DNA from 3 places in the Paenibacillus chartarius genome. Region 1 is predicted to be linked to each of the others. Evidence: predicted binding sites of a transcription regulator. Region 1 holds the regulator's gene; each other region holds the start of a gene.

Region 1 (9,909 bases):
GTCATCGTGCTCGGCTGCGGCCCCATCGGCCTCATGACCCAAAAGTTCGCCTGGCTGAAAGGCGCGAAGCGCGTCATTGCAGTCGACTACTTGCCATATCGGCTACAGCAGGCGAAAGCCATGAATCTGGTCGAAACGTTCAATATCGAAGACTTCGAGGGCATCGGCGACCATTTAAAGGAAATTACGGGCGGCGGCGCGGATGTCGTCATCGACTGCGTCGGCTTGGACGGCAAGCGCACTGTACTCGAATGGGTAGAGACCGCACTCATGCTGCAGGGCGGCTCCATGGGCGCGATTCAAATCGCTTCCCAATGCGTCCGAAAGTCCGGCACGATTCACTTGACAGGCGTGTACGGCTTGCGTTACAACGCCTTCCCCCTCGGCGATCTGTTTTCCCGCAATATTACCCTGAAGATGGGGCAAGCTCCCGTTATCCATTACATGCCTTACTTGTTCGAATTGATCGAATCCGGGCGTATCGACCCATCTGCGATCATCACGCACAGGCTGCCGCTCGATCAGGCGAAGCATGCCTACAACCTATTCGACCATAAGCAGGAAGACTGCATCAAGGTCATTCTTAACCCGTAAAACAAGTCCCCCGCTTATCGGAGAAATATTCCTTATTCAAAAAATAAAGCCTGAGCAGCGTCGCGCCGCTCAGGCCGATGTTACGCGGATTTATACTTTCTCCACGTTGAAATATCTCGCCTCCGGATGCGCGAAGACGATCGCGGACACCGACGCCTCAGGCTCCATCATCGAGCCTTCCGTCAAGTCTACGCCGATATCGGCCGGCTGCATAAGCGCGAACAGCTTCTGCTGATCGTCGAGGTCCGGACACGCCGGATAGCCGAACGAGAACCGCTGTCCGACATATTTGGCCCCGAACCGCTCCTGCATCGTCATATCGGCCCGATCCGGAATGCCCCATACATCGCGCATGATATGGTGAATGCGCTCGGCGAACCCTTCCGCCGTCTCCAGCGCGGCCGCTTGCAGCGCATGCGAGCGCAGGTAGTCGCCCTTTTCCCGCCACTCACGGGCAAGCTCGGAAATACCCGCGCCCGCCGTGACGACAAGGAAGCCGACATAATCCATTTCGCCGCTGTCGACGGAGCGCAAATAGTCGGCCAGGCACAAATACGGCTCCGTCTCCTGCCGCGGGAACGAGAACGTCTGCAGCACGGTCTTGCTGTCGGCCGGATCGTAAACGATCACATCGTTGCCCTTCGATTGCGCCGGGAAGAAGCGGTACATCGCCTGCGCCTTAATGATGCCGTTCGATTGCGCCTCCTGGAATATCCCGTCTACGGTCTCTTTTAGCTGCAGCGCCTTCGGATCCTTGTCCTCCAGCAGCTTCTCGACCTTGCCTTTAAGCCCCAAGTGATGGCCGAGCAGCATTTGCATATTGACATACGGCAAAATATGTCCGATCGGATAGTCGCGCAGCACGTGCCGCTCGAGATCCGGCGGAATGCGGACCGGCACATCGCGGGATACGGATGATGTGTAGACGCGCGTCAGCTTCGGCATTTCGCTCTCCGCCTTACCCGCCTCCTTGACGTCCGACTCCTTGCTCTCGCGCAGCTCTTGAATGAGCCGCATGCGCTGCTCCGGATTGCTTAGCTTGTTGGCGATGTCGAGCCCGTCCATCGCATCCTTCGCGTACAAGACTAGTCCTTCATATTCCGGCGCGATTCGTGTCTTCGTAAATTTGCGGGTTAGCGCCGCACCGCCGACGAGAATCGGTACGTCGATGCCCGCGCCCCGCAAGTCCTGCGCCGTCACAACCATCTGCTGCGCCGATTTGACGAGCAGGCCGGACAAGCCGATCGCATCAGGCTTCTCGCGGCGGTACGCCTCAATCAGCTGCTCCGGCGGCACCTTGATGCCGAGGTTGATGATCTGATAGCCGTTGTTCGACAGGATGATCTCGACCAAGTTTTTGCCGATGTCGTGGACGTCGCCCTTGACGGTAGCCAGCACGATTTTTCCTTTCACGGCGCTCTCGGTCTTCTCCATATGCGGCTCCAAATGCGCCACCGACGCCTTCATCACTTCGGCGCTCTGCAGCACCTCCGCAACGATCAGCTCGTTGTTGTTGAACAGGCGGCCGACCTCTTCCATCCCTTTCATCAGCGGACCGTTGATGATCTCAAGCGGCGCGTATTTCGTCAGCGCCTCGTCGAGGTCCGGGAACAGTCCTTCCTTGGTGCCTTCGACGACGTACGAGCTCAGCCGCTCCTCCAGCGTCAGGTTGGACAGCTTTTCCTTCTTCTCGACCTTCTTCTCGCGGAAATGCGCCACGAATTTGGCCAACGTTTCGTCATTCGTATTATAAATCAGGTCCTCGGCCAGCTTGCGGTCCTCTTCCGAAATCGAAGCGTAGCGCTCCAGCTTCTCGGTGTTGACGATCGCGTAATCGAGTCCCGCTTTCGTACAATGATACAAGTAAACCGAGTTCAGCACCTCGCGGCCGGCATCCGGCAAGCCGAACGAGATGTTCGACAGGCCCAGAATCGTCTTCGCCTTCGGGTACTTCTCCTTGATCATGCGGATGCCTTCGATCGTTTCGACAGCGGAGCCGATATACTGCGGATCGCCGGAGCCGACCGGAAACATGTTCGGGTCGAAGATAATATCTTCCGGATTCATCCCGTATTTGTTCGTCAGCAGGTCGTATGCGCGGTCGGCGACCTCCATCTTCGCCTGGCGCGATACCGCTTGGCCGCGCTCGTCGATCAGAATGCACACGACGGCGGCTCCGTATTTGTGAATGAGCGGAACGATGTTCTGGAACTTCGTCTCGCCATCCTCCAGGTTGATGGAGTTAATGATGGCCTTGCCCTGTGAATATTTCAGACCGAGCTCGATGATGTGATCGTAAGTCGAGTCGATCATGAGCGGCACTTTCACCTTCTTGACGACCTGCTGCAGGAAGTTTTCCATCGCATACGCTTCGTCGATGTCCGTATCCTGCAAGTTGATGTCGACGACGTGAGCGCCGTTCTTCACCTGGTTGCGGGCGATTTCCGACGCTTCCTCGAACTTTCCTTCTTTAATGAGGCGCTTGAATTTCCGCGATCCGGATATGTTTGTCCGTTCTCCTACCATGATCGGCCGGTTGTCGTCTTCGATATAGACCGTTTCGATTCCGGATACCGCAGGCGGGTGGCTGCCTTCCTGAGCACGCGGCTTGTACTTCGCCATCGTTTCCGCCAAGGCGCGAATGTGCGCAGGCGTCGTACCGCAGCAGCCGCCGGCAATGTTGATCCAGCCCTGCTCGGCGAATGCAGCCATCTTCGCCGCGAGCGACTCCGGCGATTCGTGGTAATGGCCGTTCTCATCCGGCAAGCCTGCGTTCGGATAGCAGCTGATCGCCGTTCCGGCGATGCCGGACAGCGTCCGAATATGGTCGCGCATGAATTCCGGTCCGGTTGCGCAGTTAAGGCCGATGGAGATCGGATTCAGATGCTCGAGCGAGATAAAGAACGATTCGATGTTTTGCCCGGCCAGCGTCGTGCCCATCGGCTCGATCGTACCGGAAATCATGATCGGCAGCGTGATGCCGGTCGTCTCGAATGCGCGGCGAATGCCGATCGAAGCCGCCTTCACGTTCAGCGTGTCCTGCGAAGTTTCGACAAGAAGCGCGTCGACACCCGCTTCCACAAGAGCAAGCGCCTGCTCGTAGTAGCTTTCTTCCAGCTGCTCGAAAGTGATGCCGCCCGTAACGGAAAGCGTCTTCGTCGTCGGGCCGATCGCCCCGGCTACGTAACGCGGCCATTCCGGCGTCGAATATTCGTTCGCCGCTTCAATTGCCAGCTTCGCCGCAACAAGGTTCAGCTCCCGCGCGCGGTCCTGAAGGTCGTATTCGGCCAGGACGACGCTTGTCGAGCCGAATGTGTTCGTTTCGATAATATCCGAGCCTGCTTCGAAGTAGGCTCGGTGAATTTTCGATATGACATCGGGCCTTGTCAGAACGAGCATTTCGTTGCAGCCATCGAGCTCTTCCCCGCCGAAATCGGCGGCCGTCAAGTTCTCCTGCTGGATCATCGTTCCCATGGCGCCGTCGAGAATTAATATTTTTTGCTTCAGACGTTCTTGTAATGTCGGTTTGCTCATCGCTTTCTACGTCCTTCCCCCGCAACCGTAAAATATGTCTATTAGTGTAGCAGAATCGCTCTCTGAAAGGAAGGCATTCCATTTTCTTTATTTCACATCCGAAATGTCGGAATAATATTGCCCGAATGCATCGACAAACGGAACATTTTTCTCTATAATACCTAATAATGACTGATGAATCCTACGATAATGAAAAGAGGTTGATCTCATGGCAGAGATTCGCATCCGCAATACCGGCGAGCGCATTAGCGGCTTCGAGAATGTGAAGGCGTTCCTTGATAAGCAAAACGTACTGCACGAGAGATGGGACATGAGCAAGCTTCCCGAGCACCTGCGCGAGAAGTTCGTGCTGACCGACGAAGAGAAAGCCGAAGTTCTGGCATCGTTCGACGAAGAAATCAAGGACCTTGCCGCACGACGCGGCTACCAGATTTGGGACTTGATCTCCTTGTCCGATCAAACGCCGAACATCGAAGAGCTTCTTAAGAAGTTTGAGCAAGTGCACACGCATACTGAAGACGAAATCCGCGCCATCACGGCAGGTAAAGGCATCTTCATTATTAAGAGCGACGAAATCGGCTATTTCGACGTTGAGCTCGAAGCCGGCGATGTCATCTCCGTCCCTGAGAACACGAACCACTTCTTCACGTTGATGGATAACCGTCAAATCGTAGCCGTTCGCCTGTTTATCGAGAAGGACGGCTGGATCGCTTACAATGTGGACGATCCGGAGTACGTAAAAGCGTAAGCTACTGAGACAATAGGAGACTTCTAGCCGGTGTCGGTGAATTGCCGATATCGGCTTTTTTTGTGCGAAACCGGCGCGTCTGCGCCGTGCAAAAAAGAAAGACCGGAAGCCGCAGCCTTCGGTCTTTCTTTCTTAGGAATATTTTGTAGTAGTGCTGTTAACCAAGCGAATGAATAATCGGTAAAATATCTTCCAGCCGCTGTACCCTGTGCTTCGGTACGATAACGTCCGCCGCCGGGATGATGCCGTTCGGCGAGCCGGCGTCGTGGTGATCGATCCAGATGTTGGTCATGCCGATTTGATTGGAGCCGAGAATGTCCGTCGTCAGCTTGTCGCCGATCATCACGCCTTCCTCCGGAGAGATGCCGAGCAGTCCCAAGGCGTGATGGAACAATGCCGAGGACGGCTTTCCTTCCCCGAAGCTGCCGGAAATGACGATATGATCGAAATAGCCCGCGAGCTCCGGTACACCGTCCAGCTTCTCCTGCTGCAAATCGGGTGCCCCGTTCGTCAGCAGCAGCAGCTTATAGTCGGCGCGTAATTGCTGCAGCACACGGAATGTCGAATCATAGACATACGGCCGGGCGCGGCGCTCCTTCGGGAACTGTTCGCCAAGCTCGCGGCCAAGCGCCGGGTTGTCCACTCCGAGACGTGCAAGCCCCCCGGTCCAAGCTGCCGTTCGGTATCCCGGCGCCAGCTCCTGGAGCTTCCGGAACATCGGATGATCGCCTCCGGTAAAATTCGCCCAAAGTCCTTCGAACGGATTAATGCCGATCATCTTCGTAAACGGATATGTCTCGAAGCCCTCATATAAGTGGCGCGCCTCCGCTCTGACCGCTTCTTCCAGAAGCTTCGGGTCGACGCCGGTTCGTTGCGATGCCGTTTGGCACGTCGCTTCGAAAGCCTCCTTCACGCTGCGATCATCCCACAGCAGCGTATCGTCCAAGTCAAACAAAACCGCTTGCAGCTTCATCTCAGTTCTCCCTCTTCGTCTTATCCTCTTCGTCTACGAATTTAATCGATTCCAGCTGCTGACGCAAGTTGGATTTGAATGCTTGAATATATCGGCTTCGGAGCTCGTTGCGCTCGTCAATTTCTTCATCCGTCAATCCGACTGTTTTCGCTTTGCGCGCCAGCTCGTTGATTCGCTGTACGGTTTGCTCCGCATCCATGTTGTCAGCCCTCCTGCAGATGTTATGCTTCTTACTTTGCCACCCTCCGATGGCATTGTCAAGCTTACGGCCGCTTTAAAAAACGAAAAGGAACGCCGGTCTCCCAGCGTTCCCTTCACTATATAGAGTGAATAAGATCATAGAGCCTCTCTTACGGTAACAGCAGCTGCTGGCCGACCTTAAGCGAGCTTCCGTTTAATTGATTTACGCGTTTGATTCGTTCAATATATGAGCGAACATCCATTCCCTTCGGTGCATGTTCTTGTGCGATATCCCATAGCGTATCTCCTTGCTCAACAATAACCGTTTGATCCGTCGTCGATACCAGTGCCTGCGATTGCATTAAATTCGTTGCTGCCGAAGCCGAACCCTCCGGAACATATGTTCCCTTCCCATCTGTTCCTGCGTTTGCTTGCACAATGGCGCCGATTGTTACGACGGTAAGAATGATCGCGAACATGATCGTGAATCGGAACAAAAACTTGCGGCGTATAAACTTCGATGTATGTCGACCCTCGGAAGTGTTGGAACGGGAAACTGCCGGCTGGTAAACTGCATATTGCATAAAATAACAACCTCCAAACGCTTGTTCGTATCTGATGGCATTAGAATAACACGAACACATGTTTGAGTCAATGGTTTTCTCGAACTTATGTTTGTACGAACTCGAGTTCTGTGTTATACTTCAGATAATAATTACCAAAGTGGAGGGTTTCGACTTGAGCAAGATTTCCCAACGGCAGCATGCCATACTCGAATTCATTAAGACCGAAGTAAGGGACAAGGGGTATCCGCCTTCCGTCCGGGAGATCGGCGAAGCGGTCGGACTCGCCTCCAGCTCCACCGTGCATGGACATTTGGAGCGACTGGAGAAGAAGGGCTTGATCCGCCGCGACCCGACGAAGCCGAGAGCGATCGAAATTTTAGGTCATGATGACAATCCCTCAGCCGACTTCTCCTTCGGTATCGCCCGCGTCCCTCTGATCGGTAAAGTAACGGCCGGGGTGCCGATCTTGGCAACGGAGAACATCGAAGACTATTTCCCGCTTCCTAGTCATACAGTCGGCGATTATAACGTGTTCATGCTTACCATTGTAGGCGAGAGCATGATCGAAGCGGGCATCCATGACGGCGACTACGTGATTGTTCGCCAGCAGCAGACAGCGAACAACGGCGATATCGTCGTCGCCATGACGGACGATGACGAGGCCACTGTGAAGCGGTTCTTCAAGGAACGCGATCACATCCGACTGCAGCCGGAGAATTCATCTATGGAGCCGATCCGGCTCAACCACGTCACCATTCTCGGCAAGGTCATCGGATTGTACCGGGAAATTTATTAAGACTACTAGCTTGAAGGAACGGTCGTCGCAGGAAGACGGCCGTTTTGTTTTTGACGTCTTGTCTATAACGAACAAAGCCTCTCATCTCCCCGCAAGTTGCCACACATCGCCGCATTCGTCTATAACGGCATTACGCCGATTCCGCTATTCAGCCGGACAAGTGTACAATCGCGTTTGCCTTCAGCTGCATAATTTGGAATAGCTCCTTACAAGGAGGTGTTTCCCATGAAACGAGATCACAAAAAGAAAGTCATCGTCGTCGTTCTGAAACCCGGCCAAAAGGCTCTTGTCGTCTGCAAACATGACAAAAAGAAAAACCCTCATCGTGACGGGGATACAGTAAGCTAGAACCTTAGATCGAGCACCTGATCGGGCTAAGGTGCTCGATTTTTTATCATGTAAGCACTTCCGCAATCAATCTACGTATAGCCTGTCAAGCGGAAATCACCGCTGCATCTCCGATTTCAAGTTTGAATCACAGCAAAAAAACCACACTGAACGGCGCGAAAGGCTCCAACATATATCTCGTTTCATACAGCGTCATATACCGATCGCGTTCTCACTAATGCTCTTGCGTGCGGTTTATGTACGAAACCACCGGCACAGCGCCAAGCTCATGTAACGTTCCGGGACTCCATTGGATTGACTAGTTGCGTTGAATCGAACATATGGTCAATTCGCCAATAAACATCTTACCATTTGAGCCGATCGACCGTTGGACATTCGCGGGTTTGGACATTACTTGGCAGGCTTCCAATAAACCCAATTTGTATCTATTTCTGCTTCAAACTTGGAATCATTCGGAAAGAATATCTCCTTATTCAGTTTGAAAAATGACCAATACTCTACGTAGTTGATTATTTTATTGTTCTTAAGGAAGATTATCGTATGAGCTTCGTCACTTGGATTAATAAAGGTTTCCGAGGTCCAATGGAATCCAAGCTTATTGTTTACATCTTTGCCGTCTGCGTAGGGACCGAAAATGTACATTTTATCCCATTCGAAATGAACTAACTCTTTAAAGTCAACGGCAAATACTTCATTTGGATTATTTTTCTTATTCCGTTCCAGTTTTTTCAATTCCTGCTCTATTCTGTTTTGTTCATGAACATCGATTTTTTGAGATACCTTTAGTTCACTCTTATCAAAGCAAGTGATGGCGTAAGTGACGATCATTGCAAAGGTCAACATTGCTATTAATGAAACGAATACACGTCGTAAAGAAATAGCCATTCAGCACCCCTTGGAAAATAATTCAACCAAATTATATCAAACTTTTATGAAGGTGGAAAAATAAACCAGAACCAAAATGCCTAGCAAAAAATCCGTAGAGAACAGCTTTCTCTACGGACTTCGCAGCGCGTTGCGCCAGGCTATGTTTAAATTGACGTTGATGAACGAGCTTGCCGATGGGCTGTTATCCCTAACTTTGTTGGAAAATGTAAGCACCGTTTGTAGCGCCCTTAGTTCTGATAGCGATTGCTGTAGCAAAGCCTCCGCTTAAAGAACCAATTCGAGCGATACCGTACGGCCGAACACTGATGGTCACTGTGTTGTTTAAGAGAAGTACAAAAGATTTGCTGCTGTTGTTGGAAATTGCTAGAGTCCCACTAATCCCTTTCGGCACCGTAAGAAGTGTTTTCGTTCCAGCTGTAGAGAAGTTAAACGACCCGGCATGAGCATATTTAGCCATAAATTCCCACCTCCGATAATTATGATATTCGGGAAAGTGGTTTACGCTTGGGTGATTGTCATGAATAGCGAATACATGGGAGGTGAGCTTGATTCAAATTGAAGTGGGTGGGCGCAGCCCCTGCTATCGGGTAGGCAGGAAAAACGTCGGGTTCATGTGATTGAATACGGAGCGCCGGAACGCAATTAGTCAACCGGGCAATTTGAAGAAAGACGGAAATCAAGGTAAATCCGGATGGACATGGCGCAGGAAATTTACCGAATGGGCACAAGGGGTTTATGAAGTTTCACGGACAAGTTTGAATATTGAAGAGCTTGGGGTAATCAGGTATGGAATATGAGTTTCAATCTTACGAAAATATGAAAGCTAAATCGAGGGAGTTATCGACACTCATATAGAACTGAAGCGTCACATGTGTTCGGGAACGAACGTAGGCCGCATTTGACTGACGGCACAGGAATGAATATCGAAGAATATGAGCTGATCAATTGAGCAGAATACGGCGAAACTATCGGCAAGCACGAATGGAACTCAAAAATGACTTATACGAGAGCGCGTAAAATTTTCAAAGGAGCTGCGTGCCGCAGCCCCTTTGAAAAAAGCTTGGTTCAGAACTAAAACGCCGTTTAGTACAACCAAGGGCTAAGGTAATAATAATTATTCGGATCATAACCAGAGAAACTTGATTTAAATACTACAAAATTATATCTTGCGTTTGCTTCAAGTGTAAACGACACCCACTCAGGGTTTCCGCTTCCTTGAGATAAAACAGTTACTGGTACCGGTTCTCCATAGTTTTTATTAATAACGAAGAGATATTTAGTG
Region 2 (9,909 bases), on a different contig from region 1:
TTGGAGGAGGAGACGAAGCTGCTGTTTGACAAGTTCGATGACAGCGAACAGATCACGATCGACGACGTGGAGGAAGAGCTGTAAGAGGCTGGCTCAAGCCATACCTTCCTTCCGGAACCAGGCAAATTTAATAAAACGAAACGCCAGGCGCAGCTTTCATAAGATGCGTTTTTTTGGCATATGCAGACGGACATTGGCGTCCGCGCGTCCCGTTCCCAATGCCGCGAATGTTTACCTGAATGACCGAACATAATAACTCCGAATCGACAGTCATGCAGCTGCGGTCGGAGTTTTTTGCTATTGCTGCAAGGAGGTAACTACGATGAGTATCACCGCTATGACCGTCTTGATTGTAATTGCCGTACTTGCCGTACTGGTTGCGGTCGTATTGATCAGCCGTATCCGGGTCGAAGTAACGGCGGCGCGCGTAAGGGAGAACGACCGGGTGAGCATATCGGTACGGGCTTTATTCGGATTCGTTCGGTACCGGCTTAACGTTCCGATGATTGATTTCCGAAACTTCAATGAAGGTATTGCCATCAAGCATCAAAGCGCAGGCAGTCCGGGCCTGCCGAAGGAATTTCACCTGAACCGCGAAAACATTCTCGATATGTTCGAGCGGGTGCGTCTCATCATCAAGAACGTATTCAATCTGTTGGAATGGATGAAGAGTACGCTGGCAAAGCTGGAATGTACAGCTTTCCGCTGGCACACGCACGTCGGGATCGGAGACGCTCCGGAGACGGCCATGACGACAGGACTCGTCTGGGGATTGCAAACGTCTGTAGCCGGACTTGTCTTCCAGCGCGTTTGCTTAAAGGCAGCAGCCGATGTACAGGTGTTTCCGCAGTACAACCAGCAAGTATTCGCTACCGAATTGGCCGGCAAATTTCAAATCCGTGTATGGCATGTCGCGGCGGCAGGCTTCAAGCTCATACCGCATATTTGGAAAGCGAAGGGCGATTGGAGAACCTGGAGCCAAATTTTGTTCCAGCCGCGTATGAAAAGTGTTGGTTAGTAACGGCAAGCGGCAAGAACGGCTCATATTTTTCCCGAGACAGGGCAAGCTACGATTGTATGGACCCGCTACTTTAATTGCTTGATACCGCAACAACCTACAACAGCCCAAGGAGGAATTTCACCATGTCTACGCATCCGATCGAAGGCTTAATGAAAGTCGCAATGGAAAATATTAAAGAAATGGTCGACGTCAATACAATTGTCGGCGATCCGGTGGAAACTCAGGACGGCACGATCATCATGCCGATCTCCAAGGTCGGTTTCGGGTTCGCAGCCGGCGGCTCCGAATTCCGCAATGAAACGGATACCGATTATATTACAACTACGCACACGACAATCGCCCGTACGGATGCGCACAACGCCAGCGTTTCGCTTCCGTTCGGCGGCGGCAGCGGCGGCGGTGTCTCCATTACCCCAATTGCTTTCCTCGTCGTCAGCAAGAACGGCAACGTCAAGGTGGTACCGCTGGACAATCAAACCCACATTTGGGAGCGTCTGATCGATTCGGCGCCTCAAGTAGTCGAGAAAGTTCAAAGCATGATTAAAGGCGGCGCCGGTGCGGCAGCCGGAATGGGCGCAGCAGGCGGCATGGCCGGCATGGCCGGTGCGATGCCCGGTATGGCCGGAGGGATGTCCGGAGGGATGACATCGGCAGGCTCGACATCCGGCTCCACGAGCCCGACCGTCAACAAAGGCAACGACAACCAAAACTTTATCGTGTAACCTAGGAAGCCATCCCGCCCGCCGCGGTGATGGCTTCTTTTATTAGTGCGCACTTCCTACATAACGCTCTTTGTCTGCGGAATAATAGAGTCATCTATAGTTTCCTGACCCGTTAAGAAGCAGAAGCCTGCCCTTTTGCAGCAGCACGAGTTTACCCGTCCGAATGAGTAGGCTTGTTGCAACTTTCAGACCGCCATGCACGTCAATGGGGGGGATGATGAGAAGGCTTTGCGGGGGGATTGGACGATGAAGCGTCTTAAGCTGCTTCAAGTATTTGAAGTGGATGGAATTACGCCCAAACGGCAAACGGACCGCTGGAGCTACACCAGCTTGCAGGGCAAGCTGCTGCGGGAATTGAAGCCGATCAAGGTGGGCTCGCATATGCTGCTCTCGCCCGACGATGCCTACGAGCCGGTCCGCTCTACAAAAGTTCAAGCCGTAGATGTGGACGGACACGATATGAGAGTACTGACCCGAAATTCCATTTATCATTTCGAGCTGGTTTAAACGATGAAGCCGCTTCTTTCTGCCAAGGGCTGGAAAGAAAGCGGCTTCATATTGGTTTAAAATATAGGAATGCGTGCCTTGGTGCCGTTATCGCCATAGAGAATCGCTTCCGCACTGAACAGCTCAATGCGCTCGATCGAGGCCTTGAGGGTAGACATCGTAAACTTGTTGTTGCGGAGTGCCGAAAGCAGGGAAGGAATGAGCTTATGGTCCGTGCCTATGAGATGCACGGCTACGCTGTTTTGGTTGACTTTAATGTTGGCTACTTTCATGGAAGTGTCATCTCCTTGATCAGATTTATTATCGGACAAGCTCCTTGCGCAGCCTACCTGCTACAAATGTTAACATAATGTAACTTGCTAAGTGCTCGAACGGTGTTGTCGAGTAGTGACTAGTTTTGACTAGGCTAAAGAGGATGCTGTTGGGTGCTGTCATGGAAAATGATACTTTGCTGCAGGAATGAACAAGGGCCATTTTTTCAAAATGAAAAGCGGCGGTTGGATTCGTTTGTCGGATATATTTTCTACGGATCGAAGCCTCTGGCTTCAGCGAACCGAGCTTCGATTGCAAGCGGCAGGAATATGAATAATATTTCTTCCAGCATGCCATAATACGCTTACATCCCACAAAAGGAGTGATTTACATGGCACAAGGTCAATCCAACAACAACAATATCCTGGTGGTTCCTCAGGCGCGTCAGGCTTTGGAGCAGCTGAAATACGAGGTAGCGCAAGAGCTTGGCATCCAAATTCCGCAGGACGGCTACTACGGCTACATGGCGACTCGCGATACCGGCGCAATCGGTGGTCATATCACTCGCCGTCTCGTTCAGATCGCAGAGCAGCAGCTGTCCGGTTTTGCCCGCCGCTAAGAGCAATAGGTTGATAAAAAATTACGGCCTGCTCCGGTTTCCCGGGGCGGGCCGTTTGCATGCGAAGCCGGGTTGCGAATAGCTTGCTTCGGCTTACCGCTGCACCCTTCTAATGCCTCGTTTGAATGATTCGTGATGGTCGTATTCCTCTTCCTCTTCATTGATATCCAACCCGTCAATAATGGCGTCATTGCCGATTTTCTCTAGTTCTACAAATTCGTTATCCATCATCAATTGCTCCTCTTTATTCGAATAGACCGAATGAATTCTTACGTCGCTCCCGCCTACATCATTCGAGAAGGTATACCTGAATTCCTACCTCTCCATCATGTACATTTCCCGTCGTTGCATAGAATACGTGCTTCGCCATATAATACGAATATACGTTCGTATTACGGGGTGATTAGATGATTAAGCATTACGGACTGACAGATGAAGAAAATGAACTGATCACTGCCTGCGTTGTGCTTCCGATGGTTTTGTCGGTAGTGGAGAAGAACAAATTCGCTATGCAGAGCGAGAAGCTGAGCTTAAAGAAGCTTTATCTCATGGCCGCCGACGTACTGATTTATCGGATCAAAGAGGAAATCGCACATGTAAAGAAAGAGGCGTGGAAGAGCAAGCTTATCGTCATCAAGGGAAAGCCCGATGAGCCGCTAAGCTATGCCTATGCTTGCCGCGGGTTATCGAACAGCCTGGAAATGCCGAAGGAGACCGCCCAGCGGGAGATCGGCGCCGCGCTCGAAAGGTTTATTAGGGATTTGGGGCAATGTTTGGTGAGCCGTTGATGGGGAAATTCAAGATTTCGTTGAGAAGTGATAAATATGAAAGGCTGTCATCGAAATGGAATTGCTGACATCAACAATATTTTGTTTGGCAGCCTAAAGCCATGACTGTCAATTTATAACGAAAATTCGGCTCTTTTGTTCAAGAATCACGTCGACTCCTGCGGTCGCCCGGGAAATAAGGGACGATCGACCTTCGAGTTCGTGATGGGGCAGGTACCGGTCCATGAAGCGTGATTGGCTTCAAGCTGCAGTAGCGCGGGCGCAAACGGCAAGAGGCACCCCAAAGTCAATATAGATGACTTGGGGCGCCTCTTCTTCATTATTTAACAACAATCAGTTCTTCTCGCTATCTCAAGAAATAATACCAATATGCCATTTCAATGGATTCCCCGACCGTCTTCGGTACATAGCCTCCATATCGCGACATTGCATGCGTTTCTGTCCCGCCGGCGAAAGTGCCGATCCCCACGGCTGCAACAAATGCGGTTACGAGAAATAATTTGCTGAATTTGTGTTTCATATTTATTACCTCCTGTTATGTTGTTTACATGTCTGATTATACCTCTGTTTTCAGATACAATCTGTATCGCAGCTCACAATTTGCAATTTATTTATTGGTATTTTGTAAAGAGCCAAGAGAGGGGACCTAAGGTCTTCAAAGAGGAACAGTTGGCTGTAATTTGAGACACATGTGGCTCACGTTTACCAATGCGCTCTTTTGTGATGTGACAAGAATAAGATGAAGGAAATATTTTTGTTATTGTAAGTAGGGGGCTCCATGATTCTGTTGCATAAAAAATTCGGGGCCCTCTTTCGAGAGCCCCTTCATGGGAGAGGAGAAACCGGACGAAGAGCTTATGGGGAAACGTAAGTCTTCTCCGCGGTTGTCTACGACATTCAAGATGTCGATACTCTAATGATGGACAACTTTGCCATTGTTTATACATATGCAGGGAAATTTTTGTGCGAATTCAATGAATGTGCTAAGATATCGTCATAGTTTAGGGAGGAAACGGGTGAACGGGCAGTGAGAGTCATTTCAGGCAGCGCGAGAGGGCGCCCGCTGAAGGCCGTGCCGGGATCGGGCACGAGACCGACGACGGACAAAGTAAAGGAAGCGTTATTCAGCATGATCGGTCCGTATTTCGACGGGGGGGATGTGCTCGATTTGTTTGCCGGGACCGGGGGACTTGGCATTGAGGCGCTGAGCCGGGGGATGGCGCGCGGAGTTTTCATCGATGCGGATGCGAAGAGCGTCGACGTCGTGCGCAGCAATTTGGAGGCGACGAAGCTGACGGAGCAGGCCGAGGTGTACCGCAACGACGCGTTTCGGGCGCTTAAGGCTCTGGCCAAGAGGGAAGCGGCATTCGAACTCGTATTCCTGGACCCGCCGTACCGGCTTAAGCGGATCGTCGAGCTGCTTGACGAGCTGCAAGAGCTGCGGCTGCTGAAGCCCGGCGCTACTGTCGTTGTCGAGCATGACGCCGGCGATATGCAGGAGGAACAGGTCGGGCAGCTGCGGCAGCGGCGGCGGGCCGAATACGGCGATACGGCGATTACGATATATGAATTGGAGGGCAACGCATGACCAAATCGGGATTGAAACACGGCATTACGGTGGCGGTTTACCCGGGCAGCTTCGACCCGGTTACGAACGGGCACCTCGATATCATACACAGGGCGGCAAAGGTGTTCGACAAGCTGATCGTGGCGGTATTGAACAACTCCAGCAAAAACCCGCTCTTCACTTTGGATGAGCGGGTCGAACTGCTTCGTCAGGTAACGAAGGATGTACCGAATGTGGAGATCGATTCGTTCCGGGATTTGCTCGTCAATTACTTGAAAAGCCGGGGTGCCCATCTGGTTGTGCGCGGGCTTCGCGCCGTGTCCGATTTCGAATACGAGCTGCAGATGGCGTCGACAAACCAGAAACTGGACGAGGATATGGAAACGTTCTTTATGACGTCTAAACCGAAATATTCTTATTTGAGCTCCAGCATCGTGAAGGAGATTGCCCGCTTCCACGGTCCGGTCGTCGATCTGGTGCCCCTGGAGGTCGAGCAGGCGCTGCGGATCAAATTCGGTACGGACAAGGCTACGATTTAACCCTGGAGCGGTGTGCGCCGTTCCGGTGGAAACCAAGCGATAACAGGAGCATCAGAAGTATAACGGCGGTCAGCAGCGCTAAGGCAATAACCGGCTGAGGGTATGCAGCGGCGGTGCCCGAAGGCGGTTGGCCCGCTGCGAAGCTTGGGGCGGATCCGAGCCAGCCGCTGACGGGCTCCCACACGGCCAAAGTGAGAACAAAGGAGTAAGCGGCATGCAGCAGCCGGGCAGCGACGAATGGCATATAGCCGAGATCGGTATCGTTCGTAATGCTGCGGACCTGCAGGTGGGAGGAGATGCCGCCCCAGCCTAATACGGCAGCAACCGCCGCCGCCGCGAATGCGCCGCTGAGACCTGACTTTGCGCCGAAAGCGTAAGTGCCGAGATGAATTTCCAAGAGCCCGGTTACTGCACTGCGAACGGCTTCGCCGTAGCTCGTGCTTCCCGTAACGAGCAAGGCGGCGTGCTGAATTATGGACGTCAAGCGGGAGATCTCAATAATTTGGACCAGCACGGAGAAAATGATCATGTATCCGCCGACCATCATCAGCGTCTGAACCGAAGAGGAAACGGCATCGCCCAGCAGCTTGCCGAAGGCGCGGCCGTCCTTCGTATGGGCGTCCTGCATGGCGGTTATTATCCGTTTGGTTAGCGGCTCCGCAGGCAGCGTCCCGGAAGGAGGCTGTCCCGGATGTCCCGGTACATACGTTTCCCGCTCTTGCGATCGCACGGATAGAAGTCTAATTGTCAGACCGACGGCCAGAGCGGCGACAGTATGAACAGCGGCGAGAAGCGCTCCTAAGCGCGCGCTGTGCAGAAAGCCGACGCCGACGATTGTTACAATAAATACCGGAGAGCTTAGATGAGAGACGGCAAGCAGCCGCTCCGCTTCCGTACGCGTCAGAAGTCCTTGCTTCCGCAGCGCCGCCGCCGCCCGCGCACCGGCCGGATGGCCGATCGTTGCGCCTAGAGCAAGCGCCCAGCCGCCGCTCCCCGGTATGCGAAGCAGGTTTCGCATTAATGGATCGAGCAGCGTCCCAAGCGCATGGACGACACCGTAGCCCAGCAGCAGCTCCGATAATATAAGAAAAGGAAGCAGCGCCGGAAAGACGTACTTCCACCAAACGGTCAGGCCTTGCAGGGAAGCGGAGAACGCCTGATCGGGGTAAGCAATGATCGACACGACGAGGATGGCCGCAAACAAGCCGAGCAGCGCCGTCGTGCGCCGTCTGCCGGATGCCTTGGGGTTGCCAGTCATTGCTAAACATCACCTTTCTCGGACAAGAGTTGGTATCATGTGTACGCGCTTGTCCGGGGGTTTAGACCAATACGCCAGGATGTAGTTCAGTGACATCACAGGTTCTGCGAGATGGGGGAGAGCATCATGCCGAGACAGCTGGCACAGCTGCGCCGGTATTTATTGTCGGCGTTTGCGGGGGTAGCCGCCGCTTACGTATTATTTTTCATGCCGCTGCCTTATTACATCTTAATGCCGGGCACTGCGGAGCCTGTCAAGCCGATGGTAAAGCTGGCCAAAGGGGAGCATAACGAGCAAGGGGCTTTCATGTTAACGACGGTGCGCGGCGGGGATGCGAACGTGTTTAACTATGTGGTTGCCCGTTTCCATCCCTATGAAGAACTTGTGAAGAAAGAAGATATGTTCGGCTCGGAGACGCCTCAGGAATATTCGCAGCGGCAGGAATACGTCATGCTGACTTCGCAAAGCGACGCGATGCAAGCCGCTTACCGGAAGGCTGGAATCCCGTATGAGATCGCGGGCGACGGAGTGATGGTAATTCGTACGATTCCGGGCATGCCGGCTGAGAAGGTGCTGCGCGGAGGGGACTACTTATTGAAGGTCGATCAGACGACGATCCATAAAGCACAGGAGCTTCTCGATTATTTGAGCGGCAAAAAAGCCGGCGATACGATCACCTTCACATACCGGCGCGATAAGGCAAACCTGGAAGCGCAGCTTACGCTGGCGACGCTGCCGCAGGAGAAGGATGAGCGGGGGAACCCCCTGCCGCAGCGGGCCGGCCTCGGGATCGTGCCCGGCGACGTGCAGTCGGTGAAAGCTGCCGATCCGGCGCACCAGTTCACAGTGAAGACGGAAGATATCGGCGGACCGTCGGCCGGCCTGATGTTCTCCCTCGAAATGTATGCCCAGCTGACCGGCAGCGACTTGACAAAGGGCTATCGTATTGCGGGAACGGGAACCATCACGCCAGAGGGTAACGTAGGACCGATCGGAGGGATTCAGCATAAGGTGATCGCTGCCGATCGGGAGCAAGCGGAAATTTTCTTTGCTCCGCAAGATGTGTATCCGAAGGAAGGCCAGAAATTTGAGCCTGTGCTCAATTATTCCGATGCCGTGGAACGGGCGAAGGCAATCGGCTCGAAGATGCGGATCGTTTCGGTCGCTACACTGGATGACGCCATAAAATTTTTGAATGAGCTGCCGCCAAAATCAAAATGATGGACATGACTGGTTAAAAATCGCAAAAGGTTGACAAAATAGAAGGAATGTCGCTATAATTATTTTTGTTTGTTTGGAGTGATGCTCATGCTGTTGAATGTGAAGGAAGTCCTGCAGAAGGATGTCCCGGTGAGCCTGCAAGGCCGGCTGGACATGACCCCGTTGTTAGGCTCCCGTCAAGATTTGGCGGGCTTTAGCGCAGCGGATGCCAAGCTGGAAGCAGTCCCCGGAACGGACATGGTCGTCGTTCACGGCAGCGTGAAGCTGGACGTTGAGCAGCGATGCTCGAGATGTCTGGAGCCGGTACATGATCGGCTTACCATTCCGTTTCAAGAGTCGTTTACCCAGTCCAAGGAAGCGGCCAGCTTGGATGAAGATCTCGTTCTCGTCAGCGAGGACAAGGTGGATCTGGATCCATATGTAGAGGAAGCCGTATTGATCGGTATTCCGTACATACCGCTATGCAGCAATGACTGCAAAGGGCTATGCCCCGTCTGCGGCACGAACCGGAACACGGACCCCTGCAGCTGCAAACAAGAGAAAATCGATCCCCGGCTCGCCGGGCTGGCGGATTTTTTCAAAGAGTAAGCGATCGTTGAGTTGTTGAAGGAGGTGTTATGCATGGCAGTACCTTTTCGTAAAGTATCCAAGACTCGTCGCGACAAGCGCCGTACTCACTTCAAGCTGGAAGTGCCGGGCATGGTAAAATGCGAGCAGTGCGGCGAGCTGAAGCTTTCGCACCGCGTATGCAAAAACTGCGGTACGTACAAAGGCAGAGAAATCGTTTCGCAAGCGTAATCCTCTTACGGGATCGAATAACACCTCATTGTTCATCAATGAGGTGTTATTTTTTTGCTTTCTCGCCCATAATTTTATATACTACATGTTAGTACTAGGTAATAAGAAGAGGTGCTAGTCATCACGGAGCTATGGGGAGAGGGTGTGGGCCGAATGGAGAAGCTTCCGAAACGCGAGCGACAACAGCAGCTTCTGGCGGCCATCGACAGAAACCCCTTCGTCACCGACGAAGAGCTGATGCGCACGTTCGGCGTAAGCATTCAGACGGTCCGGCTAGACCGGCTGGAGCTCGGTATTCCGGAGCTGCGTGAACGAATCAAGAGCATGGCGGAGAAGTCGTACGATCAAGTACGTACGCTTCCGCTCCATGAGATTATCGGGGACATAATCGATCTGCAGCTCGATAAGAGCGGGATCTCGATATTTGAAATTCGGGAGGAGCACGTATTCTCCCGCAACAAGATCGCCCGCGGCCATCACATCTTTGCCCAGGCGAACTCGCTGGCGGTTGCGGTCATTAACGACGAGGTAGCGCTGACGGCTTCGGCCGATATCCGCTTTCTTCGGGCCGTAAGGCTCGGGGAGAAGTGTATTGCGAAAGCGTATGTACGATCGTT
Region 3 (9,909 bases), on a different contig from region 1:
CTCCTGCATTAGATGAATACAAAGGGGCAATTAACGTACCGGCGCTGTCTGCCAGAACTTCTCCCTTCGTCGCTGCCGCAGCCGCCGCGACGTCCGCCGCCTCTGTGGCGGTTCCCTTGTAAGCTTGATCCACTGTCGTGTCCGACACATGGGCGATGCCGTATTTCAGCCCTTGCTTAAGAACATATGTACGGGCGGCGACAGCCTGCGCCTTGAGCGCCTCCGCCGGCCAGCCGGTGCCCATCTCGGAGCCGACGACGGAGCCGACGTACGATTCGATCGGCACCTCGTTTACGACGGCAAGCGCCGAGCCCTGCAGGCTCAGCTCGAGCGCCCCCCGGTAAGAGCGTTCGAATCGCTCTTTGAACGTAACGGCTCCGCCGGCTTGCTTCGGCTGCACCCAAACTTTGGCTTCCGCTCCCCCGATCACATAGTGCGTATCCGTGACGTTCGCGGCTGTAGTCGCCTCAATGCGGCGCAGCATATACGGCGCTGCCGGAGCGGCAGGCTGCAGCGGAACGCCCGGCAGCAGCTTGGCCGCCTGCTGCTGCAGCGCCGTCAGCGCCTGCGGCGTCGCCGCGCTGCCGATCCAAACGGAGTAGCTCACCTTGCCTGCCGCATCCGCCTGCAGCACAATATCGGCGTCCAAGCCGGCTTGGGCTGCCGCCGCTTGCCGGTTCAGCGCCTCGGCTTCCGCCGCAAACGTTCCCGCCGCCACGTGCAGCGGACCGATCAGCGGCAGCGGTGAGCCCGGCTTCACGACCCCGGCCAGCTGCGCGCTGCCGGTCAGCTTGTCGCGCGCTGCCGTGGCGGAACCGATATCGTTGTAGTTTCCGTACGCAACTTGATAGACGGCCTTTCCTTGCTTGCTGCGGCTCCAGATGACCGCCCCTTGTCCCGGGTCGGCCGGCAGCTTGTCCGCCGTCTGCCGCGCAAGCGTCCAATCCGGTGTCTCCAGTACGAGAACAGCGTATTGATCGAGCGAAAACCGCGCTCCAGCCGGAGCGCTTACCCACGTTTGCACCGCCTGCGGCGTCCTTACGCCGATATCTAGTCCTTGCGCGCCCGTAAGCGTCGCATAAGGAATCCCGGCGCCGGCTTTGCCGTCCAGTATGAGCGCAACCCGGATCGATTCCAGCTTGGGCACTGCAGCGTACGTGTAGCCGCCGCTGCCGCCCATGGAGAACAAAGCAGCCGCGGTCACTGCCGCGGCCGTAATTTTACGATGCTTTAAGGTGAAGAAGCGCTTCAACATGCTATCTGCATTCCTTTCCGTCCGGCGCGGACTAGCTTCGATCCGGCATCGGTATATTCAAATGCGCATAAGCCTGCGGCGTCACTACGCGTCCGCGCGGCGTCCGCTGCAGGAAGCCGATCTGGAGCAAATACGGCTCGTACACGTCTTCGATCGTCTGGCTCTCTTCCCCGATCGTGGCGGCAATCGTATCGAGTCCTACCGGACCGCCCTGGAAGGAGCCGATAATCGCGCGCAGCATCTTATGGTCGACTTCGTCGAGGCCGAGCTCGTCGACCTGTATCAGCTTGAGCGCCATGCGGGCGATGTCCAGCGTAATGACGCCGTCGCCCCGCACTTGGGCGAAATCCCGCACCCGCTTTAGCAGCCGGTTGGCGATACGGGGCGTACCGCGCGAACGCTTGCCGATTTCGCGGGCCGCTTCGCCGACGATCTGCACCTGCAAAATATCCGCCGCGCGCGAAACGATGAACGTCAGCTCATCGACGGTGTAATATTCCAGGCGGCTGACGACGCCGAACCGGTCACGCAGCGGCGCCGACAGCAGCCCCGCCCGCGTCGTCGCGCCGACGAGCGTGAACGGCGGCAGATCAAGGCGCACGGACCGCGCCGATGGGCCTTTGCCGATAATAATATCCAGCGCGTAATCCTCCATCGCCGGATACAGCACTTCCTCGACCGTCCGGTGCAGCCGGTGGATCTCGTCGATGAAGAGCACGTCGTTCTCCTGCAAATTCGTCAGGATCGCAGCCAGATCGCCCGGACGCTCGATCGCCGGGCCGCTCGTCGTGCGAATGTTGACGCCGAGCTCGTTGGCGATAATGTTCGACAGCGTCGTCTTGCCGAGTCCCGGCGGCCCGTACAGCAGCACATGGTCAAGCGCTTCCTTGCGCAGCTTTGCCGCCTCGATATAAATTTTCAAATTTTCCTTGGCCTGCGCCTGTCCGATATATTCCGCCAAATAGCGGGGCCGGAGGGAAAACTCGACCGCTTGATCCTCCATCATAAACTGTGCCGAAATAAGCCGGTCTTCCACCTGCGTCACCTACCTGCCGCTATTTATGTTCCTTGATATAAAGCCTGGAGCGCCAGCTTCACGAGCGTGTCGCTGGCAGCGCCTTCCGCCTTCGCTTTGATCTTCGCCCAAGCGCGGTCCGCTTCCGCCTCCGTATAGCCGAGCGCCTGCAGCGCTTCCTTCGCCTCGTTCCAAGCCGTGCCGCCCGCTCCCGCAGACGCCGCCGCCTCGCCCTCCAGCCCGATCGCCGCAACCGTATCCACGATGCTGCCCGTACCCAGCTTATCCTTCAAATCGAGGATAATACGCTGCGCCGTCTTGCGTCCGATGCCGGGCAGCTTCATCAGAAACGCCACATTTTCCTGCTGAATCGCCGCTACGATCGTCTCCGGACGTCCGCCGGCCAGCACGCCGAGCGCCACCTTCGGACCGATCCCCGTCACTTCAAGCAGCCGCCGGAACAGCGATTGCTCCTCCCGGGTCGGAAATCCGAACAGCAGGTGGGCGTCCTCGCGAACGTGATAATGAATGTAAAAGGTCGTTTCTTCCCCGTCCTTCAGTCTCGATTCGAACGGATTCGGGCAAAACACCCGGTATCCGATCCCGTGGACGTCCAACACAATATAATCCAGCTCCCGGGCGGCCAGCCGCCCGCGCAAATAATCGATCATCGCTTCATAGTTCCCTTCACTTTATCGTGCAGCGCCGACGAATGGGCGTGGCAGATCGCCACCGCGAGCGCATCCGCTACGTCATCCGGCTTCGGGACGGCGGACAGCTTGAGAAACATCCGCACCATCTCCTGCACCTGCTTCTTCTCGGCTTTGCCGTAGCCGACAATCGCCTGCTTCACTTGCATCGGCGTATATTCAGCCACCGGCAGCCCCTGCTGGACGGCGGCGAGAATGAGCACGCCCCGCGCCTGGCCGACGGTGAACGCCGTCGTGACGTTGCGGTTAAAAAACAGCTGCTCGATCGCCACCGCATCGGGCTTGTACATCTCGATCAGCTGGACGGCCGAGTCGTATACCTGCTTCAGCCGCAGTCCCGGGTCGGTATGCGCCTCCGTCGTTATGCAGCCGTACTGCACGGGCGTCAGCTTGCTGCCGAGCTTGTCGACGAAGCCGAAGCCGACGATCGCAATCCCCGGGTCGATTCCCATAATACGCAATCCGCTACCACTCCCATTTTCCGCGGGCCTTGCCAAGGCTGTCAATAAAAAGTCAAAAACGCGAACATATGTACACCTGCCATTATAGCATGGAGAAACAAAAAGAGATAGACTCGGGAAGTCCCGGCTATCTCTCGTTTGGCTCTGGATTCATCGCCCTCTGCGTTTCTTCGACCGCAAAATCGCTGAACGTGGACAATACGCTGTTGTACTCGGCGAGATCGCCCACGCGGATGCCGCTGTACAGGTGATTGACCGTGTCTTGCGGCAGCGAGCTTTCCAGATGATGAATATTCAATTGGAAAAACGTTCGGATCACATGATCCCGGTCGGGCTCTCCGTCGAACAAGGTCAAGTTGCCGTTATCGTCGATGCCGAAATACGCGGTTTCCTTGCAGGCCGGAGACAGGTCGTCGATCGACTGGTGGAACGCCGCCGTGCCGTCCTCCTCCAGCGTCAGCGGCCAGTCGGGATGCTCCTGGTGAAGCTTCCGAATTCCGCCCGGAGGCAAAATGCCAAGCTTCTGCCGCTCGTCGCCGCATACGTACGTTTTCAAAATCACGACCTCGCGCGCTTTGCCCTCGCGTTCGATTGCGGCCAGCGTATCCGCTAGCTTCTTCGCATCGTCGTTTTGCACGATCGGCGCAAACGCGCTCCATGCCGAAGCATCGTCGGCTCCGTCTTCCCGGCTTTGCCGAATTTGACCCGCTACTATCGTCACCCCAGCCGCGATCAATACGAATATTCCGAGCGCCAGCCAGCGCCGCCTTGTGCGCAGCCGACGCTTCAGCTGTTTCCAAAGGTTCATCGCGAACATGAGAATCCCCTTCCGTCCATGGTATTTTTCTATAGTTTTACCATTTCGGAAGGGGATATACGCGGATAGGCTTCGGTTACACGTTAATCCAAGGCAGGTTCGGCTGGCGGCGCGATTTCGCCGGTGCGTTCTGGCGGAGCGAGCGCAGGTATACGCTCAGCTTTTCCCTGTCTGAGAGCGGCTTCGTGCGGCGGACGGACGCGGGCGCGACAGGGAGCGATTTGGTTTTGCCCCGAGGTTTCGGAGCATCGATCGTCACGTCGAGCTCCGCCTCCTTCTCATCGATCTTCAGGCCTTCCAACTCGTACTGCCCGCCCGGAGCATCCGTCGGATATACCGGAAGCTCCGCTCCGTGTGCCGGATATGGAGCGTACAAATGCTCCGGCGGCATGAGCTCGGACGGCATCGGCGCTGCCGTTACATAAGGCGCCATCAGCGGCGCCGTATACGGCATCGCTCCTTCGGCAGCGTAAGGCAAGGCCATCTTCGGTCCGGAGCAGCAGCTGAACGGATTCGCAGGTGCATATGCGTGAGAGTGAACATGAGCATGAGCATGGGCGTTAGCGTGATCGTGGGCAAGAGCATGGGCGTACGCATGAGCCGGTGCATGAGGGTCTGCAAACCCGCTGCCGTAGGTATACGGTGTGGCCAGCGCTTCGTGATACGTATGCGGAAACGCCGAGCCGTGCGGCGGATACATGCCGTACGGCGCCGCAAACTGCTCGAACGGCTGCTGCGGCATGCTCGGGAATTCAGGCTGCGCCTGATCGAACGCCTCCACAGCCGGGACGTTGGCCTGCGCGAACGGGTGAACCACCTGCGGCTGCTCCCATCCCTGCAATCCGGCGAAAGGTTCCGCCATCAGCGGTGCCTGCGGCAGCATCGGCGCTTGCGGATGCCCCGGCAGCGGGAACTGCGCCTGCGGATGCCCCGGCAGCGGGAACTGCGCCTGCGGATGCTGCGGGAAATGCATCCCATACTGAGCTTGCGCGTATGCTCCCGCTTGCGCCGCCTGCCCATGCGGCATCAGCGGCTCATAGCTCCACCAGTCGGACGGAGCGCCTGCCTCAGCTCCCGGCCCTGTAAACGGCTGCTGCATGTGCGGCATATCCGCCGGCATACCCTGCCATTCCTGCGGCGGCGCCCCTTCCGGAACGCCCTGCCATTCCTGCGGCTGCGGCGGTATCCCCGCATGCAGACCGGGCGCACTGTCCCCGGTATGCAAGCCCGGCACGATGTCTCCGGTATACAAACCCGGCGATATGTCTCCGGTATGCAAACCCGGCGTTACGTCACCGGTATGCAAGCCCGGCGCAGCGTCTCCCGCTGCAGGCGCCTGCATTTGCGGCTCCGTCACGACACCGTCAGGCTGCGTCGCTTCGCCGGATGCCCCGGGCGGTTCGCCAATCGGCGTGAACGGATGCTCATCCGGATTCAAATTGTCCGTCTCAGGCGCCCCGCCCTCGATCGGAGCTGCCGGCGAATGATTCTTTTTCGGAATATAGACGACTTCGCCGGTCAACAGCACGTTCGGATTTTTCAGATGCGGGTTGGCCGCGATCAGCTCCTGCAGCGTTACTTCCCAAGCTTTGCTCAGCTTCCACAGCGTATCGCCCTGCTTTACTACATGCTTGAACGCATACGTGCCTTCCGCAGGCTCAAGCGGCTTCGGAGCCGTTGGCACCTTGATCTTCATTCCTGTCTCGATCTTATCCGGGTTTAAAATATGCGGGTTGGCCGCGATCAGCTTTGCAAGCTCGACTCCGTACTTTGCCGCGAGCTGAACGAGCGTTTCTCCGAGTTTGACGATATGAATTTTCAAGGTCAAACCTCCCTTTAAGGATGTGTTTCATGCATCTTATCACCATCCTATGCGGCAAATGGGCGTTTGACGTCTCCTTCAATGAAAAATATGACTTCCCTCTTCAAATCCCGCCTGCCCGCCTTCGTCCGATGACGCCAAGCACAAGCGGAATCAGCGCTGCCGTAAAGAGAGCAAGCACATAAAGACAAATTTCGAAGGCGTAGGCGTAATTTGCCGCGTTCGCCAGCTTCAGATGGGCAGCCATAACCATGCCGAACGCATCATTGGTGAGAACTGTCTTACAGCTGTCCGGAAGCACGGACGGGTCGCTCGAATGAGCATATTCGCCATAGCAGCTGCGAAACTTTGCGGCGAGCTCCGCTTTCTGCGCCTCGCTTGTCTGCAAAGCCCCCAGACGCTCCACAAGCTGAGGCGCCAGACGCTGGCTGACGGCATCGGCATTCCCGCTCATCAAGCTCAGCAGCAGCAGGCCGGTGAGCGCAATGCCAATTGCGAACGCCGCCTGCATGCCTGTGGTTAGAATGCCGGATGCCGAGCCGATATCGGCCGCCCGAACTTTCGCCAGAATGACATTCGTCAGCGGCGCCGCAATCGCTCCCTGCCCCAGTCCCAGCACGGCCAAAACCGGAATCCATTCATAGCCTGCAAAATCGGTCCCCGTCCGATGGACGGCGGCGGCCAGCAGCGCATAGCCGAGCGACGTCAGCACCGCACCGGCCGTAAGCACGTGCGGACCGAACTTCGCCGCCGCTCTCGCCGAATAGAGCGATGCGGCAAAGTACCCCGCCCCCATCGGTAAAATAACGAGACCGGCCTTCAGCGCCGTAAAACCGAGTCCGATTTGCAGAAAATACGCGGAGACGAGAAAGTACGCGGATTGCGAGCAAAGCAGCACGAACACGACCAGCATCCCGAACGAGAAGCTGCGCTGGCGGAACAAACCGACGTTCATAAACGGAACTCGGCCTATGCGAGCGAGCCTTCGCTCATACCAGACGAAGCCGGCAAGCACAGGGACGGACAACGCCAGGCAGGCGATCAGGCCGGCCGGCCAGCCTTCCTTCTGCCCTTGCACGAGCGGATAAATAAGCATGACGATACCTGCCGCCGCCAATATGGCCCCCGCGATGTCCAGCTTCGAGCGATCGGCGCTCTTGGATTCCCCGATGCTCGGAAGCAGGCAAAGGATCAGCAAGCCGACCGGCACACTGAAGAAAAATACGGTCCGCCAATCGAGATCAAGCGGATTCCAGTGCAGCAGCAGACCGCCGATGAGCTGGCCGCTCGTCGCTGCGACGCCTTGAGCGGCGCCGTACAGCCCGAAGACGGCCGCGCGCCGCTCCGGCGCGTAGTTCGCCTGGATGAGCGACAGCACCTGCGGCGCCATCATAGCGGCGAAAACTCCTTGTATGACGCGGAGCGGGAGCAGCATGCCGACGCCGGTGGACAGGCCGCACAGCAGAGCGGCAAGCGTGAAGCCCGCCACGCCGACGAGCAGCATCCGCTTGCGGCCATAGCGGTCGCCCAGCCGTCCGCCGATAATTAACGCAGCGGCATAGGCGACCGTGTAGCCGGCGATGAGGAACTGCACCTCGGCGAAGCTGGCGTGTAAAGCAAGCTGAATCGATGGAGCGGCGACATTGACGATAAAGATGTTGGCGACCGGCAAGAAGACGGACAGCAGTACGACAGCCAGTAAGGTCGAGGCTCGGCGTCCAGACTGCGCCTCGGGCAATACCGGCGTTTGGACGGCGCTTGCAGCTGGCACCGTATTTCGCGTAGACATCGTGCATTCTCCTTTGACGTGTGATATGATGAGGGAGACAGATCTGTCTCATTTCTAGTAACGAATGATACAGACAGATCTGTCTCGTGTCAATCCATTTTTTTCTTGCTTACGGGAGTGGACGCTGGATGGAGAAGAAATTATCGGCGAGAGATCGCATACTGCAGGTGGCGGCGGATTTATTTTACCGGGAAGGGATTCGGGCGGTCGGCATCGATCGGATTATAGCGGAATCGGGGGTGGCGAAGGCGAGCTTCTACCGCAGCTTCGCCACGAAGGACGACCTTGTCGTCGCCTTCCTCGAGGTCTATCATCAGCGCAGCATCGATCGGATTGAAGCGGCGCGGCGCAACCATCCCGGCCAGCCGGGCGAGCAGCTGCGCGAGCTGTTCCGCGGCTTCGCCGAGCGGATCGCGTCGCCGGACTACCGCGGCTGTCCGTTCATGAATACGATTGTCGAGTTTCCGGATGCAGAGTTCCCCGGACACAAACGCGCGACCGAATCGCGCCGGGAGGCCTGGGCGTTGATAACGGAAATGGCTCGCGAGTCCGGTGCGACGGATGCTGCGGCCTTGGCGTCCCAATTGGAAATTTTGTACAGCGGTGCCGTCATGACATCCTACATGTACCGCACCAGGGCCATTGGCGATCAATTTTATAAGGCGGCTTTGCTGCTTCTGAAGGAGCATATTCCCGGATTTATCGAGCGGGGCTGATCCGGGCGGCTGCGGGGCCGCAAAGCGAAAAACCGCGCCGAGAGGACAAATGCCTCTTCAGCGCGGTTTATGTGCGATTATGCCTTACTGCGAACCGTCGATGCCTCGAACGTATAGCTCGAATAGCTGCCGAGCAGCCGCACCTGACAGCCGATGGCGCGGATTTCTTCCAGCGCAGCCGGAATCAGCACCGAGTCGAGCGAGCCTTCCACTTCGATGTAGAAGTAATAGCTGCCGAGCTTCTTGCGGGTCGGACGCGATTCGATGCGGGTCAGGTTGATGCGCCGCCATGCGAAAGCCGCCAGCACTTGATGCAGCGCTCCCGGGAAATCTTCCGCAAGCTGAACGAGAATCGTCGTCTTGGGCAGCCCCTCGCGGTTGGTCAGGGCGATCGGCTCTCGGCCGATCATGATGAAGCGGGTTACGTTTGCATCGTGGTCCTGAATGTCCGGCGCAAGCACGTTCAAGCCGTACAGCTTTGCCGGCGCCAGCGGAGATATCGCGGCGATGGACGGGTCACCGTACTCGCGGACGAGTCTCGCTCCTTCGGCGGTCGAGCTGACGATATCGACCTGCGCGTGCGGCAGGTGCGTCTTCAAGAATACGCTGCATTGCGCCGGCGCGGCATGATGGGTCAGCACTTTGCGAATGCCCGCGTACGGCCGGTCCGGGTCGCCGCCTGCACCGCTCTCCTCTGCAGAGCTTGCCGTGAGGCCGAGCAAATTCATCCGGATCGGATAGAGCCACTCCGCCTGAATAGGCAAGTCGACCTCGTGTACGATGGTATCCAGGTGGTTGCGGACGGAGCCTTCCAGCGTATTCTCGATCGGAATAACGCCGTAGTCGGCGGTTCCGTTAACGGTTGCGCCGAACACCTCATCAATCCCTTTAAAGGGCAAATACTCATATTGCTCCGTTCCGAAGTAATACTGAACCGATTCTTCGGAGAACGTCGCCGGACCTAATGTAGCGATTCGCTTCATGCCCGCACTTCCCCTTTGCCTTGCGAAATGAGCTCCAGCGAGAGATCGGTCTCACGCAGCACGGAAACGGCTGCGCCCTGCGGCGAAGGCTTCAGCCACATCGTGTCGGCCTGTACGCCTTCCGCCCGGAACGTCTCCACCAGAAACCGCTCCAGCTTCTCCTTAGACGCTTGCCCGGAGCTGCCGTCGACCAGCGCCAGCATCGTCGGACCCGCTCCGCTGAGCGCAATGCCCAGCGCCCCATGCTCCGTCGCCTCGCGCAAAATCGTCTCCATGCCCGGCACGAGAGCGGCACGGTAAGGCTGATGCAGCGCATCCTTCATCGCCTGGGAGATCATCGG

What was found. The regulator LexA, encoded in region 1, represses DNA repair genes until DNA is damaged. The targets are predictions, from matches to a motif close to CGAACATATGTTCG.
Region 2: a site for LexA is predicted at 3,498-3,511, ahead of ACFFK0_RS17820 (YhjD family protein). Genes of this name have one in related genera too.
Region 3: a site for LexA is predicted at 3,503-3,516, ahead of ruvC (crossover junction endodeoxyribonuclease RuvC). Genes of this name have one in related genera too.

What each region holds. Positions count from the first base shown of each region.
Region 1 is NZ_JBHLWN010000077.1:64,772-74,680, forward strand. Features, by position in the region: gene ACFFK0_RS20060 (zinc-dependent alcohol dehydrogenase) at 1-594, shown strand, start outside; gene metH (methionine synthase) at 685-4,128, opposite strand; gene mtnD (acireductone dioxygenase) at 4,337-4,876, shown strand; gene ACFFK0_RS20075 (HAD family hydrolase) at 5,034-5,849, opposite strand; gene ACFFK0_RS20080 (DUF896 domain-containing protein) at 5,851-6,048, opposite strand; gene ACFFK0_RS20085 (LysM peptidoglycan-binding domain-containing protein) at 6,200-6,613, opposite strand; gene lexA (transcriptional repressor LexA) at 6,768-7,391, shown strand; gene ACFFK0_RS20095 (hypothetical protein) at 7,617-7,739, shown strand; gene ACFFK0_RS20100 (hypothetical protein) at 8,130-8,624, opposite strand; gene ACFFK0_RS20105 (hypothetical protein) at 8,815-9,084, opposite strand; gene ACFFK0_RS20110 (hypothetical protein) at 9,711-9,909, opposite strand, start outside.
Region 2 is NZ_JBHLWN010000071.1:78,200-88,108, forward strand. Features, by position in the region: gene scpB (SMC-Scp complex subunit ScpB) at 1-84, shown strand, start outside; gene ACFFK0_RS17790 (DUF2953 domain-containing protein) at 323-1,018, shown strand; gene ytfJ (GerW family sporulation protein) at 1,144-1,743, shown strand; gene ACFFK0_RS17800 (hypothetical protein) at 1,990-2,250, shown strand; gene ACFFK0_RS17805 (hypothetical protein) at 2,307-2,522, opposite strand; gene ACFFK0_RS17810 (alpha/beta-type small acid-soluble spore protein) at 2,894-3,121, shown strand; gene ACFFK0_RS17815 (hypothetical protein) at 3,215-3,352, opposite strand; gene ACFFK0_RS17820 (YhjD family protein) at 3,529-3,909, shown strand; gene ACFFK0_RS17825 (hypothetical protein) at 4,256-4,429, opposite strand; gene rsmD (16S rRNA (guanine(966)-N(2))-methyltransferase RsmD) at 4,937-5,497, shown strand; gene coaD (pantetheine-phosphate adenylyltransferase) at 5,494-6,015, shown strand; gene ACFFK0_RS17840 (nucleoside recognition domain-containing protein) at 6,005-7,273, opposite strand; gene ACFFK0_RS17845 (SepM family pheromone-processing serine protease) at 7,400-8,494, shown strand; gene ACFFK0_RS17850 (YceD family protein) at 8,582-9,082, shown strand; gene rpmF (50S ribosomal protein L32) at 9,116-9,292, shown strand; gene fapR (transcription factor FapR) at 9,446-9,909, shown strand, end outside.
Region 3 is NZ_JBHLWN010000031.1:177,089-186,997, forward strand. Features, by position in the region: gene ACFFK0_RS08835 (SpoIID/LytB domain-containing protein) at 1-1,255, opposite strand, end outside; gene ruvB (Holliday junction branch migration DNA helicase RuvB) at 1,287-2,291, opposite strand; gene ruvA (Holliday junction branch migration protein RuvA) at 2,315-2,941, opposite strand; gene ruvC (crossover junction endodeoxyribonuclease RuvC) at 2,938-3,441, opposite strand; gene ACFFK0_RS08855 (BofC C-terminal domain-containing protein) at 3,569-4,249, opposite strand; gene ACFFK0_RS08860 (LysM peptidoglycan-binding domain-containing protein) at 4,335-6,080, opposite strand; gene ACFFK0_RS08865 (MFS transporter) at 6,184-7,869, opposite strand; gene ACFFK0_RS08870 (TetR/AcrR family transcriptional regulator) at 7,998-8,585, shown strand; gene pheA (prephenate dehydratase) at 8,663-9,568, opposite strand; gene thrB (homoserine kinase) at 9,565-9,909, opposite strand, start outside.